2 regions of the Lamprobacter sp. genome follow, and region 1 is predicted to be linked to the other one. Evidence: predicted binding sites of a transcription regulator. Region 1 holds the regulator's gene; the other holds the start of a gene.
The links. The regulator sigma-54, encoded in region 1, starts transcription at its own class of promoters, with help from an activator protein. The targets are predictions, from matches to a motif close to TGGCANGNTNCNTGCTT.
Positions count from the first base shown of each region.

Region 2: a site for sigma-54 is predicted at 2,449-2,465, ahead of nifE (nitrogenase iron-molybdenum cofactor biosynthesis protein NifE). Genes of this name have one in related genera too.

Region 1 is NZ_JAYESN010000005.1:71,247-78,706, forward strand. It holds gene lptC (LPS export ABC transporter periplasmic protein LptC) at 1-17, shown strand, start outside; gene lptA (lipopolysaccharide transport periplasmic protein LptA) at 49-591, shown strand; gene lptB (LPS export ABC transporter ATP-binding protein) at 591-1,316, shown strand; gene VBE63_RS02520 (RNA polymerase factor sigma-54) at 1,424-2,911, shown strand; gene hpf (ribosome hibernation-promoting factor, HPF/YfiA family) at 2,967-3,329, shown strand; gene VBE63_RS02530 (PTS sugar transporter subunit IIA) at 3,528-3,980, shown strand; gene hprK (HPr(Ser) kinase/phosphatase) at 3,999-4,973, shown strand; gene rapZ (RNase adapter RapZ) at 5,017-5,883, shown strand; gene VBE63_RS02545 (PTS fructose transporter subunit IIA) at 5,880-6,281, shown strand; gene VBE63_RS02550 (HPr family phosphocarrier protein) at 6,278-6,547, shown strand; gene ptsP (phosphoenolpyruvate--protein phosphotransferase) at 6,544-7,460, shown strand, end outside.
Region 2 is NZ_JAYESN010000107.1:5,149-12,608, reverse strand. It holds gene VBE63_RS19935 (transposase) at 1-535, shown strand, start outside; gene cowN (N(2)-fixation sustaining protein CowN) at 797-1,078, opposite strand; gene VBE63_RS19925 (SIR2 family protein) at 1,080-1,973, opposite strand; gene nifE (nitrogenase iron-molybdenum cofactor biosynthesis protein NifE) at 2,550-4,004, shown strand; gene nifN (nitrogenase iron-molybdenum cofactor biosynthesis protein NifN) at 3,997-5,430, shown strand; gene VBE63_RS19910 (NifB/NifX family molybdenum-iron cluster-binding protein) at 5,509-5,985, shown strand; gene VBE63_RS19905 (NifX-associated nitrogen fixation protein) at 6,063-6,557, shown strand; gene VBE63_RS19900 (CCE_0567 family metalloprotein) at 6,707-6,922, shown strand; gene fdxB (ferredoxin III, nif-specific) at 7,114-7,422, shown strand.

The sequences.
Region 1 (7,460 bases):
CCGCTCAACGACGATGATGCAGGATGAATGCACGATGAGGAGAGGGTCATGAGCCCGAAGCAATGCTGCGGTTGGGGGCGGACTCTGCTGTTAGGTCTGGCGTTGGCAACGGCGACCTCCACGAGCGCGCTCGAGTCGGATCAGTATCAGCCGATGTATATCGAGGCTGATGCCGCAGAGCTCGACGAGAAACAGTTGACCAGCCTCTACATCGGCCATGTCGAGGTCACCCAGGGCAGCCTGTTCATCCAGGCCGACGAGGTGCTTGTGCATCACAAGCCAGACCGCCGTGCTGAGAAGATCATCGCAATCGGTCAACCGGTGCGTTATCGGCAGCTGCTTGATGATGATCCGGAAGAGGTCAAAGGCCGCGCGCTGCGGATGGAGTACGAGGCTGACCGCGAACAGCTGACCCTGATCGATGAGGCGGTGTTGATCCAAGGCGAGGACCGTTTTGCGAGCGATCGCATCGTCTACAATCGGATCACCAAGCGCGTGACTGCGGGTAGCAGCGCCCAAGGCCGCGAGCGAGTGAAGATTCGGATCGAGCCCGAGTCGGAGCCCGCTTCACGGCCAGCATCGGCTCCCTGATGGCGATCCTCGAGGCGCGTGCGCTGGCCAAGACCTATCGACGACGGCGCGTGGTTGATGGTGTTGATCTGGCTGTCGATGCCGGTGAGGTCGTGGGCCTGCTGGGACCAAACGGGGCCGGTAAAACCACCAGTTTCTACATGATCGTCGGGCTCGTCGGCGCTGACGCTGGTCGCATCAGGCTCGATGCCGAGGACATCACCCATCGGCCAATGCACGCGCGAGCGCGGCGGGGTCTCAGCTATCTGGCACAGGAGCCATCGGTCTTCCGTAAACTCTCGGCTCGGGATAATCTGATGGCGGTACTCGAGATGCGCGACGACACGAGCCGCGAGGATCGCCGGCAGCGCTGCGACGAGCTGCTTGATGAGTTGGGCATTGGCCATGTGGCCGATTCACTTGCGCTCAGCCTCTCCGGTGGTGAGCGCCGGCGGCTCGAGATCGCGCGCGCGCTTGCGGTTGAGCCCAAGGTCATGCTGCTTGATGAGCCCTTTGCTGGGGTCGATCCCATCGCGGTAGGCGATATCAAGCAAATTATCAGTCATTTACGCGATCGTGAGATTGCTGTGCTGATCACCGATCATAATGTTCGGGAGACGCTCGACATCTGCGACCGGGCCTATATCATCAACGCCGGCCGAGTCATTGCCAGCGGAGCGCCGGCGGTGTTGCTGCAAGATACGCAGGTGCGGGCGGTCTATCTTGGCGAGCACTTTCGACTCTGAAGACCTTGGTAGAAACCAGGAGATCTAAGCTTGGCGCTGCGACTGAGCCACCTTTTCGTCTAGACTGCAAGCCAATAAGGCCTTTTGTACCCGCATAGCCGCTCGGAATGAAGCAAAGCATCCAGCTCCGTCTTGGTCAGCAGCTGACCATGACGCCGCAGCTCCAGCAAGCCATCAAGCTGTTGCAGCTCTCCACGCTCGACCTCCAGCGCGAGATCCAAGACGCGCTCGAGTCTAATCTGATGCTGGAGACCTCGGACGAAGATCAGGTTGGGCGAGAGGATGCGGGGGACACCGCTGGCGAGACTGCTGAGTTGCGCCAAGCACAGACCGATGCCTCCGTCGATGCCGAGGTTCCCGCTGAATCGAGCACGCTGCCCGATGATCTGGCGCTCGACAGCGAGTGGAGTGATACCTTCGACAGTGATCCTGGCGCCCAGTATGCCGGCCCTTCAGGTTCCCCTGGGTCGAGCGCGTCTGGCGATGTCGACCTCTTTGCGCAGCAGTCGAAACCACAGACGCTGCACGACCATCTCGAGTGGCAGCTCAATCTGGGCCGCCTTGGGGCGCGTGACCGCCTGATCGCCGAGGCGCTGATCGATGCGATCGATGCGGATGGCTATCTTCGGCTCGATCCCGCCGAGCTGCTTGAGACGCTGGATCTGGAGGATCTCGAGCTCGACGAGATCGAGGCCGTGCTGCATGGCATTCAGGCCCTCGATCCCGCTGGGGTTGGTGCTCGCGATCCGCGCGAATGCCTGTTGCTGCAACTACGCCAGCTGCCGCCGGAGACGCCAGATCGCGCGGGTGCGCTGAAGATTTGCGACAGCTTGTTCGACGCGCTGGCGCGCAACGATCTGGATGAATTGCGCCGTCACACCAAGCTTTCCGACCTTGATCTGGCGCGCTCGTTAACGCTGATCCGGTCGCTGCAGCCGCGGCCAGGCTCCCTGATCAGTGACCATCGGACAGACTATGTGATTCCTGATGTGTTGGTGCGTAAGCAGGCTGGTGTGTGGCAAGTCGAGCTAAATCCTGAAACTCAGCCTAAACTGAGAGTGAACGAAGACTATGCAAAGCTGATCCGGCGCGCCGATGATGGGGCCGAGAATGTTTGCTTGAAGACGCATCTGCAGGAGGCCCGTTGGTTTATCAAGAGTCTGCTCAGCCGCAACGATACGGTGCTGCGAGTGGCGGCGAAGATCGTCGAGCTACAGCGCGATTTTTTCGAGTACGGCGAGGAGGCCATGCGTCCGCTGATCCTCAGAGATGTCGCAGACTCGCTCGAGCTCCACGAGTCGACCGTCTCACGCGTGACCACGCAGAAGTACATGCATACGCCGCGTGGTACGCTGGAGTTCAAATATTTCTTTTCCAGTCATGTCGGCACGGCATCGGGCGGAGAATGCTCTTCGACCGCGATTCGTGCCTTTATCCGCAAGCTGGTCGCCGCCGAGGCGGCGAACAAACCGCTGAGCGACAGCAAGATCGCCGGCATCCTGTCCGAACAGGGGATCAATGTCGCGCGACGTACTGTCGCCAAGTACCGCGAGGCAATGGGTATCCCACCCTCGAATGAGCGCAAGCGCCTTTAGCTGCAGCGCTGAATGTCTGCCGCTAAGGCTCGCCTGCAAACCCAGGAGTGACGCAATGCAAATCAACCTCACGGGCCATCATGTCGATATTACCGAACCGCTGAAAGGCTACGTCGAGAGCAAATTCGAGCGCCTAGAGCGCCACTTCGATCACGTGATCAAAGTGCATGTGATCCTGAGCGTCGAGAAACTACGGCAGAAGGCCGAGGCCCGCATCCACATGAATGGCGCCGATGTCTTCGCCGATGCCGTTCATGAAGACATGTATGCGGCCATTGATGGGCTGATCGACAAGCTCGATCGCCAGGTGCTGAAGTATAAGGAGAAGCGCCAGAGTCATCGCGGTAGCGCCACCAAGACGGCTGCCGAAGGGGAGACGGTCAGCGGTGAGCTAGACGATGAGCAGGATGATCTATGAGACGCCACTGCACTGAGCGATGCTCAGGCTGCTTGCAGCGATGAGCGTCTGGTCAATGACTGTGCCGGAGCGGGATGTGAGGCGCTCCGGCCTCCTTTGCGATGCTGCTAGGCTGATGCCTCTGCCGTTGTTGTCCTTATCCAACCAGGCCGTACTGCGTCCTGCATGCGAAGATCACTTTATTTGGAGCGACGGTCGATGTTTCCCCCCAGCCTGATTACTGAGCCGCGCATCCGCTGTCGTGTCGAGGTCACGAGCAAGAAGCGATTGCTGGAGGCCTTGGCCGAGCTCTTGGCGAGTGCGGGTCTGCAGTGTTCTTCAGCCTCTGTCTTCGACCTGTTGAACGATCGCGAACGGCTCGGTAGCACGGGCTTAGGCGAGGGCATCGCGCTTCCGCATGCGCGCATCCAAGGCATCGACACGGCCATTGGCGCCTTCGTGCAGTTGAGCCAGGGCGTCAGCTTTGATGCGCCGGATGATCGTCCGGTTGACCTCGCCTTTGGCCTATTGGTGCCACAGGAGGCAACCGATGCCCATCTGAATCTGCTGGCGAGCCTTGCCGAGCGCTTTAGCAATCCGCAACTGCGCGCGGCACTTCGGGCTGCCGATGATGCCAGTACGTTGCTGGACTTATTGCAGCGTCACGCTTAAGGCTGGCTCGTCGCACAGATGCCCCCCGTCGATACCTTGCAAGGCCTGATTGAGCACCTCGGGCCGAGGCTTGGGCTGCGTTGGCTAACCCCCATACCGGATCAGCCGCGCGCCCTGGTCAATACGGACTCACTCGCTGGGGCGGCCCAGAGTCTGGTCGGCTCGCTCAACTGCATCCATCCTAATCGCCTGCAGGTTCTAGGCGGGGCTGAGATTCGTCATCTCCATGACTTGAGTCCGGCCGCGGGCCGCGACATTCTTGATCGGCTCTTTGCCGCCGAGCCCGCGGCGGTGATCTTTGCTCAGGACATCGATCCGCCGCCGGGCTTTTTCGCCCGTGCTCGACAGGCCGGTACCCCGCTGCTCTCCTCGCCGAATGCTGAAGAGGAGATCGTTGACCGGCTGCAATATTTCCTGACTTACGCGCTGGCCGAGCGCACCACCCTGCACGGCGTCTTTCTGGATGTGCTCGGTATGGGCGTGCTCTTGGTCGGCGACCCGGGCATTGGCAAAAGTGAGCTGGCGCTCGAGATGGTGGTGCGTGGACACCGGTTGATTGCCGACGACGCGCCCGAGGTCGCGCGCATTGGTCCCGAGACCCTAGAGGGTAGCTGCCCAGCACTGCTCCGAGACTTTTTGGAGGTTCGCGGACTGGGGGTGCTCAATGTGCGTGCGATGTTTGGCGAGGGTGCGGTCCAGCGGCGAGAGCATCTGAACTTGATCGTCAGTATGCGGTCGTTCGATGGAGACGCGTTGGCGCAGATGGACCGCCTGCGAGGGAGTCTCTCTGCGCGCCATATCCTGGGCGTGTCGGTTCCTGAGGTCACCCTACCGGTAGCCCCTGGTCGCAACCTGGCGGTGCTGCTGGAAACCGCGGTGCGCAACCAAATCCTTCGGTTGCGCGGCTATGATGCTGGCGTCGATCTGATCGATCGGCAAGCCCGTTCCATCGACGAGAATGCCCCATGTGTTACCCCGTCGCCGTCCATTTAGCACAGCAATCGATGCGGCTCCTGTCGACTAACGGATGTTAGGCATGGAACTCATCATCATCAGCGGCCTGTCAGGGGCAGGCAAGAGCGTCGCGCTGCGCACGCTTGAAGATATCGGCTATGTCTGTATCGATAATCTGCCCCTGTTCCTACTGCATGACCTGGCGTTGGGGCTGAAGGAGACTCGCCCTGAGGGCGGGGATGGCCGCGCCGGGACAGCGATCGGCATTGATGCGCGCAGTGGCCCTGCATTACTCGCTCAGGTGCCGGGGGTGATTGAGGCACTGTCGGCAAAGGACATTGCGATCCGCGTCATCTTTCTTGAAGCCGATACGCCGACCCTCGTCACCCGCTTCAGCGAGACCCGGCGTAAGCATCCGCTGACCGGGTCCGAGCGCCCCTTAGCCGAGGCCATCGAGCTCGAGCGTCGCCTGCTGCGGCCGCTGCGCGAAGTCGCTTCCACACAGATCGATACCTCCAGCACCAATGTGCATGAATTAAAAGAGCTGGTGCGGGATAATCTGAACCGCAAGGGTCGTGGTCAGGCGCCGGTACTGCTACAGTCGTTTGGGTTCAAGAACGGCATTCCCACCGCAGCCGACTTCGTCTTCGACCTGCGTTGCCTGCCGAATCCGCACTGGCAGGCAGAACTGCGTCCGCTGACGGGGATGGACCAAGCGGTGGCGGATTTCCTGGAACGCTCACCTGAGGCGATGCAAATGCGCGATGACCTCATCGCCTTTCTCGACCGCTGGGTGCCGCGTTTCGAGACCGACGGCCGCAGCTATCTGACCATCGGTATCGGCTGTACGGGAGGCCGCCATCGCTCGGTGTATATGGTCGAGGCCCTGCATCGACACTTCGAGGCGCAGGGGCGCCCGATCTTGGTGCGTCATCGGGAGCTGGGATGAGCGTTGGCGTCTTATTGATCACCCACAACCGAATCGGTGCGGAATTGTTGGAAACCGCGACCCGCATGCTTGGCTGTTGCCCCCTGGCCGCGATTGCGATCGACGTGCACGAGCAGGATGATCCCGACCAGCTGCGTCGGCAGATTCTGCAGTATGCCGAGCAGTTGGATGATGGCGCCGGCCTCTTGGTCTTGACCGACCTCTACGGTTCGACGCCCGCCAATATCACCGATGCGCTCTGCGGTCGCCAACAGGTCCGCGTGCTCAGCGGGGTCAATTTGCCGATGTTGGTCCGTGTGCTCAACTACTGTCAGCTCGAGCTGGCGGCGCTCGCGGAGAAGGCGCTGAGCGGTGGTCGTGATGGTGTGTTTCGCTGTCATGAGGGAAGGCCGTCATGATCCACAGAGAGCTCGATATCATTAATCGGCTGGGGCTTCACGCCCGTGCCGCCGCCAAATTTGTCACCTGTGCCAGCCGCTTTGCGAGCCATGTCCAGGTCGAGCGTCAGGGTCGCCGAGTGAATGGCAAGAGCATCATGGGGGTGATGATGCTGGCAGCGGCCTGCGGCACACGGATCAGGGTTGAGATTGAGGGGCCCGACGCCGAGCAGGCGGCCGACGCGCTCGAGGCCTTGGTGGCCGATCGTTTCGGAGAGGGTGAGTGACTACCGCGCTGCTGGGGGTTGGCGTCAGTGGCTCGCGACCGGTCGCGATTGGTCGTGCCCAGCTGTTTGCCCGTGAGCCGACGGTCGTTACCGAGGAGATCGATCAAGATCAGATCGAGGCGGAGGTCGCGCGGCTTGATGCCGCACTCGAGTGCGCGCGACGACACCTCGAGTCGGTTCGTTGTCAGATCCCGGATTCAACGCCGCTGCATATTGCTGAGTTCATCGACGCGCATCTGTTGATGCTGACGGATTCGGCGTTGGTCGACGCCACCCGCGATCTGATCCGCGAGCGCAGCATCAACGCGGGCTGGGCCCTACAGATCCAGCGCGATACCCTGGTCGAGGTCTTCGACGCCATGGGCGACGCCTATCTGCGCACCCGGCGTGATGACGTCGACCATGTTGTGCGCCAGATCCAGGTCTTCCTCAGCGGCGAGCCTTCGGCGCAATCGATCTCCGCGAGCGACCTCAAAGATCGGGTCATCGTCGCCGATGACCTGACCCCTGCCGATACCATCCTGCTGCGACATCGCGGCATCTGTGCCTTCGTGATCGAACACGGTGGTCCGATGTCGCACACGGCGATCCTGGCTCGCAGTCTCGATATCCCGGCCGTCCTCGGGGTGCACAATGCGACTCATCTGCTGCGCCAAGATGAGCTCCTGGTCGTCAATGCCGAGAGCGGAACCGTTCTAGCAGGCGCCGATGAGAGCATCCTGGCTCATTATCGCAGGCGCCTGGTCAGTGCCGATCAACGTCGGCACCGGCTGCGCGAACTGGTGCGGGAGCCGTCCACCAGTCGCGATGGCGTGCCGGTGGTCCTGCTCGCCAATCTCGAGCTGCCCGAGGATGTTGAGGCCGTCCGCTCCAGCGGCGCATCCGGCGTCGGGCTCTACCGCACCGAGTTTCT
Region 2 (7,460 bases), on a different contig from region 1:
GTCCAAGCCCATCACCCGAGCGCTCAACCCCGAGCGGGCTGACACGATTGTCCATACCGAGCAGGGCTCGGTTCACTGTGTCTGCCCGGTAACCGGGGAGCAACGCGATCTGGCCTTTCAGGGCTTCGAGGCCGATCGCAACGCCCTCAAGTACCGCTGTCCGGCCGCGGCCTATGGCCTGCCGTGCCAAGGCCAGGCCCAATGTCACCAGGCCGGTGGTGTGACACCTGGGGAGTATGGGCGCGTGGTGCGCATCAAGCTCGATGAACAGGATCGGCGCATCTTTGTCCCCACGCCGCATGGCAGCCCCAGTTGGCAGCGCGGCTACAACGGCCGCAGTGCCTTGGAACGCATTAACAACCGCATCGATCGCCACTTCGGCTTTGAGCTGCATTTCATCCGCGGGATCGCCAAGATGACCACCCGCGTCGGCTTGGCCATCGCGGTGATGATGGCCATGGCGCTGGGCCATGTCCGACAAGGCCGTCCCGAGCAGATGCGCTCGCTGGTGCAGCCGATCCCGGCGACGGGCTAGCCCGACCCCGCTCAAGCCGTCGGTTTTGGATCGGGGCAAGGCTCCCGAGGGTGGCGCTTGCCTATGATTCGCGAGCGATGAGAATGGCTCTCATCTGAAGCGCCTGCTAGCGCTCCCGCGCGCTTTGGAGGCCCCGTTCGCGCTGCTCCGCCAGCGGAATCGCTCTAGCGATGCAGGGGCTGGGCGGCCGAAAATCGCTACAGCGCAAATGTCTCGGTTATCGCAAAGCTTGCGAATCAGAAGTGCGCTGTTTCTCGGCCTCTAGCAGCACTCGACCTCAAGCGCCTCGAGCATCGTTTCCAGCTCAGCCTCATCCCAACGCTCGAGCAGCTCGCGCAGATGGTTCAGATGGCAGTGGATATGATAGAGCGCATCGTGCTGCGGGCCGTTGCGACCCTCGAGCTTGGCCTCGAAGTAGCTCCAGAACGGATCATCGCGCTCGCCGGCGCGCATCGCCGTGCGTAAAGCGGTGACGAAGCGCTCGGCGTTTCCGTCGCAGTCGATATCGCGGAAGCTGATATAGCGGTCAGGACGCTCGAGCACCTCAGCACCCCGCCTCGGCCGCGCCCGCAACTGCCTCTGCGGTCGCGCTGTCGTTGGCCGTAAATCCATCGGCGGCAAGCAGGTCGTCGATGTCGGCCTCGACGAGCTGGATGTCTTTCTTCTCGCAGTAACGGCGCTCCTTATCGGTCGGCTCTGGGATCAACGCCCAGCCGGCGGGCTCGCCAGCGGCATAGATCACATCTGAGAGCACCATGCGCTCGGTGTCGCGCGTGAGCCGCAGTCCGAGGAATAGGTACTGGCGCCCGACCCGGTATTCCTTGAGGAAGCGCGGTAGGCCGAAGCCACCCATCAGCTCGGTCAGATAGTCGACGAAATCGGCATCTGAGGCGATGTAGGTTGCATCCGGTCGCGGACTGCCGAGGGGCTTGAATAGGATCGGCGCGGCCGGGTCGACTTGATCCTGATCGATCTCCTGATAGCGGTCGCCATCGTAGGCATGGATGCGAAAACGGTAGTCGGTGCCAGCAATCCGCGAGATCCCACGGATCAGCGTATGCGGCCGATCCGCATAGGAGTCCTGCAGCTGGGTATCGCGGTTGATGTCGATCACATAGTGAGGCGCCAGCTTGGCAAGCCAGTCGTGCAGCGGGGCGCGCGTCCACTGGCGCTGGCCATAGGTGTGATCCAGGAACCGGTTGACCGCGCTCCGCCCGCGCTTCAGCTCGACATCCATGGCCGCGCGGGGGAATTCCCACATCAGCCGCTTCGACATCGGCCGACCCTTGTTCATCGCCAGGATCAGGCTGTCGCTATCGGCGGGCATTGAAACCCCTGTCTCGCGCTCGACGACCGGCGCTAACACACCGGGACCGAGATAAGGGATGAGATCGCCGCGGCGCATGGCGTTGGCAAGATCGGAGAGTTCGATGGACATGCGTTTCCTTGGAGGCTGGGGGCAATCCCTACCGAACAAGCAAAGCGAATGCCAATGAGCCAAGTAGGAAGCTCAACACCAATCGAAAGTGCTTAGCAACGCACACCAGGCACCGCTTGCGAAGGTAACCGCATGCTGCCCAGCTTGCTCAAGCCTGATCGCAGCGAGATGGCCCGACGCGCGCCTGATCTGATACGACATGAGGCGTCGCGCACTCAGAATAGGTCACGCTCTGAGCCGCCCCACGGACCATTCACTCTGCCCTGTTGAGTCCCGCCTTCAGGGCCTGGCACCCGAAACCCTGCCCCGCTTCCGGCTCCAAACCGCCGTTCTGGAAGCTGTTGCAAAGGCTGCAACGCGCTCGCCTTGTTCGCTTTGCGACAATCGCGGCAGCGCGACAATGCGCGGCAGCCGATTCGCTAAGTTGCTGATCAATCAACGAACAGAGGCTCAGACGCCTGTCTTTTAAGCTCGCTGGCACGGTCTCTGCTTAAAAGTTATCCATCAGCATGCATCCATGAGCGTGCATCCAGCAGCACCCCCCTCGCCAACGCTCAGCCACCGAGACCCTGAGGCATGAAGCAAAAAGACATCGCCGCGCTCTTGGACGAGCCCGCCTGTGAGCACAACGACAAGGCCAAGTCCGGCTGCGCCAAGCCCAAGCCTGGCGCCACCGCCGGCGGCTGTGCCTTCGATGGCGCCCAGATCGCGCTGCTGCCGATCGGCGATGTCGCCCATATCGTGCATGGCTCCATCGCCTGCGCCGGCAGCGCCTGGGACAATCGGGGCAGCCGCTCCACCGGCCCGACCTTGTACAAACTCGGCATGACCACCGATCTGACCGAGCAGGATGTGATCATGGGCCGCGGCGAGAAGCGGCTGTTCCATTCGATCAAGCAGGCGATCGAGAGCTACGACCCGGCGGCGGTCTTCGTCTACAACACCTGCGTGCCGGCGTTGATCGGCGACGATGTCGATGCGGTCTGCAAGGCCGCGGCTGAGCGCTTCGGCAAGCCGGTGGTCTCGGTCGATGCGGCCGGCTTCTATGGCACCAAGAACCTCGGCAACCGTATTGCTGGCGAGACCATGGTCAAGCAGGTCTGCGGTGGCCGCGAGCCCGATCCGATCCCGGCCGGCATCGAGCGGCCTGGTTTCAAGGTGCACGATGTCGCGTTGGTCGGCGAGTACAACATCGCCGGTGAACTATGGCGCGTGATGCCGCTGTTCGATGAGCTCGGCATCCGCGTGCTCTGCACCCTCTCCGGCGATGCGCGGTTCCACGAGGTGCAGACCATGCACCGCGCCGAGGTCAACATGATGGTCTGCTCCAAGGCCATGATCAACGTCGCGCGAAAGCTCGAGCAGGCCTTTGGTACGCCATGGTTCGAGGGCAGCTTCTATGGGGTTGCAGACGTCTCGCAGGCGCTGCGTGACTTTGCGCGCCTGATTGGTGATCCCGATCTCAGCACCCGCACCGAGGCGCTGATCGCCCGTGAGGAGACGCGCATTGATGCCGAGCTTGAGCCCTGGCGCGAGCGCCTGCGCGGCAAGCGCGTGCTGCTCTACACCGGCGGGGTGAAGTCCTGGTCCGTGGTTTCGGCGCTGCAGGATCTCGGCATGGGCGTGGTCGCCACTGGCACCCGCAAGTCGACCGAGGACGACAAGGCGCGCATCCGCGAGCTGATGGGCGACGAGGCGGTGATGATCGAGGACGGCAACCCGCGCAACCTGCTCGATCTCTACCACCAGCAAGGTGCCGATCTGCTGGTCGCCGGCGGACGCAATCAGTACACCGCACTCAAGGCGCGCATCCCCTTCCTGGATATCAATCAGGAGCGCGAATTCGGCTATGCCGGCTACGACGGCATGCTCGAGCTGGCGCGGCAGATGTGCCTGACCATCGAAAGCCCGATCTGGGCTGCGGTGCGCAGTGCCCCGCCCTGGCGCAGCGCTGGCGGTGGAGCCGCAGCCGATGCGCCGGTTGTGCAATCGCCAGAGACCGAGACTGGAGCGGAGGTGGCCCATGGCTGAGCCCATCATCATCAAGCGCAACAAGGCCCTCTCGGTCGGCCCGCTCAAGGCCAGCTCGACCCTCGGCGCCACCCTCGCCTTCCTCGGTATGCGCCGATCGATCCCAATGCTGCACGGCTCCCAGGGCTGCACCGCATTCGGCAAGATCTTCTTCATCCAGCATTTCCGCGAGCCGATGCCGATCCAGACCACGGCCATGGATCAGGTCAGTACCATCATGGGTGGCGATGAGAGCATCGTCGAAGGGCTGGCGACAATCTGCGCCAAGCATCAGCCAGCACTGATTGGCATCCCGACCACCGGCCTGGTCGAGACGCAAGGCGCCGATGTGCCGCGTGCCATCCAGATGTTCCGCAGCCGGCATCCGGAATACGCCGAGGTGGCAGTGGTCCCGGTCGCCTCGCCGGACTACAGCGGTTGTCTCGAGACCGGATTCAATACCGCCGTCAAAGCGATCATCGACGCCCTGGTGCCCAAGGCCACCGCCGCGGGCACCCGCCCTGGACGTCGGCCGCGGCAGATCAATGTGCTCGCCGGCTCGGCGCTGACCACCGGCGATCTCGAGCATCTGAAGGATCTGCTCGAGCGTTTCCGGCTACGCCCGGTGTTGCTGCCTGATCTGGCCGATTCGCTCGACGGCCATCTGGTGGATAGCGACTACAGTGCCCTGACCATCGGCGGCACCCCGCTCGATGAGTTGGCAACCCTGGGCGACGCTGCGGCGACACTGGTGATCGGCCGCTCGATGACCGGCGCCGCCGATCTGCTCGCCGAGCGTACCGGGGTTCCAGACCACCGATTCCCGCATCTGATGGGGCTGGAGGCGATGGATCGCTTCATCAGCACACTCGCCGAGATCAGCGCCGAGCCGGTGCCCGAGCGCATCGAGCGCCAGCGCTCGCAGCTGCAAGACGCGATGCTCGATGCCCATTTCTCGATCGGCCAGGGCCGCTTCGCGATCGCCGCCGATGCCGATCTGCTGGTCGCCTTCTCGCAGTTGCTCGCCAGCATGGGTGCTGAGACCGTCGCCGCGGTGGCGCCGACCAACGCGCCGAGCCTCGCCGAGGTGGCCGCCGCCCAGGTGAAGATCGGCGATCTGGAAGACCTGGAGCAGCTCGCCCGCGCCAACGGCGCCGAGGTGTTGATCACCAATAGCCATGGCACGCATACCGCGGAGCGCCTTGGCATCCCGCTGCTGCGCGCGGGCTTCCCGCAGTTTGATCATGTCGGCGGCTGGCAGCGGCAGTGGATTGGCTACCAGGGCAGCCGTCAAACCCTGTTCGATCTCGCCAACATCATGCTCGGTTTGCATAAGGGCGAGATCGCGCCCTATCGGTCGCGGTTGAAGCAGTGGCCAGAGGCTGAGCGCCAGGGCGGATCGTTTGACCCATCAATTGATCCTGCAATCGGCGCGGCGGTGGCCTGAGACAGTGCCACAGCCTGTGCGAAACCCGTACTACTTGGCCTGGTTGTTCCTCACAGGACCCGAACGCAAGCCAACACCATGACCATGAAACGCCAGCTCAAGCTCGTCGGTCACGACGACACCGACGCGAACGCCATCAAGGTCGCCTTTGCCACGACTGACCGCAAACGCGTCAATCAGCATTTCGGCGCCGCCGAGGGCTTCGCGATCTACCGCGTGTCAGCCAGTGGCTACGAGTTGCTTGAGGTCGCCCAGTTCGGTCGCCTCGACATGGATGGCAACGAAGACAAGCTCGGTGCCAAGATCGCGGCCCTGTCCGGCTGTATCGCGGTCTATTGTCAGGCCATCGGTGCCTCGGCCATCGCCAAGCTGCGCGCTCAAGGCATCCAGCCGATCAAGGTCGCTCCCGAGAGCTTGGTCAGCAGCCAACTTCACGCCCTCAAGCGCGAGCTGCGCGACGGCCCGAGCGCCTGGCTCAAGCGCGCCATCGAGCAGCAGAGCCCCCGCAGCGAGAGCCGTTTCGACGCCATGGCGACCGAGGCCTGGGAAGAATAATGAAAGCCCAAGCCATGGGCACCTTGACCCGAACACTAAATGAATGGCGATCAATCACAACGACATAGGAGAAGCCCATGACCATTGAGACAGCCGAGCCCGCAACCGCAGCACAGGCCATCGACCCGAATGATCCGGTACTCAGCACCGAGTTTGCCACCGAGATGGCCCGGCAGGTGCGCGCGATCGACCCCTATGGCACCTACGACGACCTCTCTGCGGCTGAGGTGCTCGAGCCCTACGTGCTGACCAAGGAAAAGAAGCGCGAGATCCCGATTGTCGGCGACCCCGACGAGATCATCGTGGCCCGCATCCAGGCCTTCTATAACGCCATCGCCGTGATGATCGAGAAGGAGTGTGGCTTGCGCGCCGTACCTTTACTCCATCTGACCCACGAAGGCTTTGGACGGGTGCTGATCACCGTCGGCAAGCTGGTGGTACTGGATCGCTCTTTGCGCGACGTGCATCGCTTCGGCTTTCCCTCCCTCTCAAAGATGAAGGACGAAGGCGACAAGCTGCTCTCGGTCGCGCTCGAGTTGATCGGCGAGCACAGCCGGGTCGCTGGCCTTTGAGACAGCCCTTTTAGCCAAGCTAACAGCCAAGCCAACAGCCAAGCTAACAGCCAAGCCAAGCGCCAAGCCAACAGCCAAAGCAACTGGGCAAGCCAATCAACATCACCTCAGACACCCCGGCACGGCGTGGGTGTCGCGCGGAGGAACGGATGAGCGACGACGAGATCAAGGCCCTCGAAAAGGCCATGAAGAAGGCCAAGCGCATCGCCAGCGAACGCGCGAGCGAGTTGCACGACCTAGTTGAGGACCGCCTACCAGCGGCCTTCGACGAGATCCCAGCTGTAGCACAAGCGACCTACGATGCCTGCCAGGCCTGGGCTGAGGCAAAAGCTCGGCTCGAGCAGGCGCAAACCGCCCATGCCTGAGTGCCACACCCGGCATAACAACCCTGCACAGCAGCCATGAGCACAGATGATGACGCAACGCCCGCCGCCTCGCCAATGGCCAGAGCCGCTGGTCGTCCCCGTCACGCCCCAAGCAGCCACGCCCCAAGCAGTCATGGCCCTGAGCCGATGGCGACAGGGCGATTCCATCAACCACCCAGCGGAGCAAGCCAATGAGCACCATCACCGGACTCACCCGCGGCGGCGTCCAGTGGACCCCGGCCTTCATCGTCGACCTGAATCAGAACAACTGCATCGGCTGCGGCCGTTGCTTCAAGGTCTGCCCGCGCGACGTCTTCGAGCTCATCGATCGCGATGAGCTGGACCTTGGCGATGACGACGATTTTGATGACGATTTCGACGAGGCGCCGGGGATGGTCATGAACCTCAAGAACACCCTCGACTGCATTGGCTGCGAGGCTTGCTCGCGCGTCTGCCCCAAGGCCTGCCTGACGCACGAGCCCCAAGCGATTGCCGCCTGACACCGCTTGCGCCTCAGCGGGGCGCGCCAGTCGCGCCT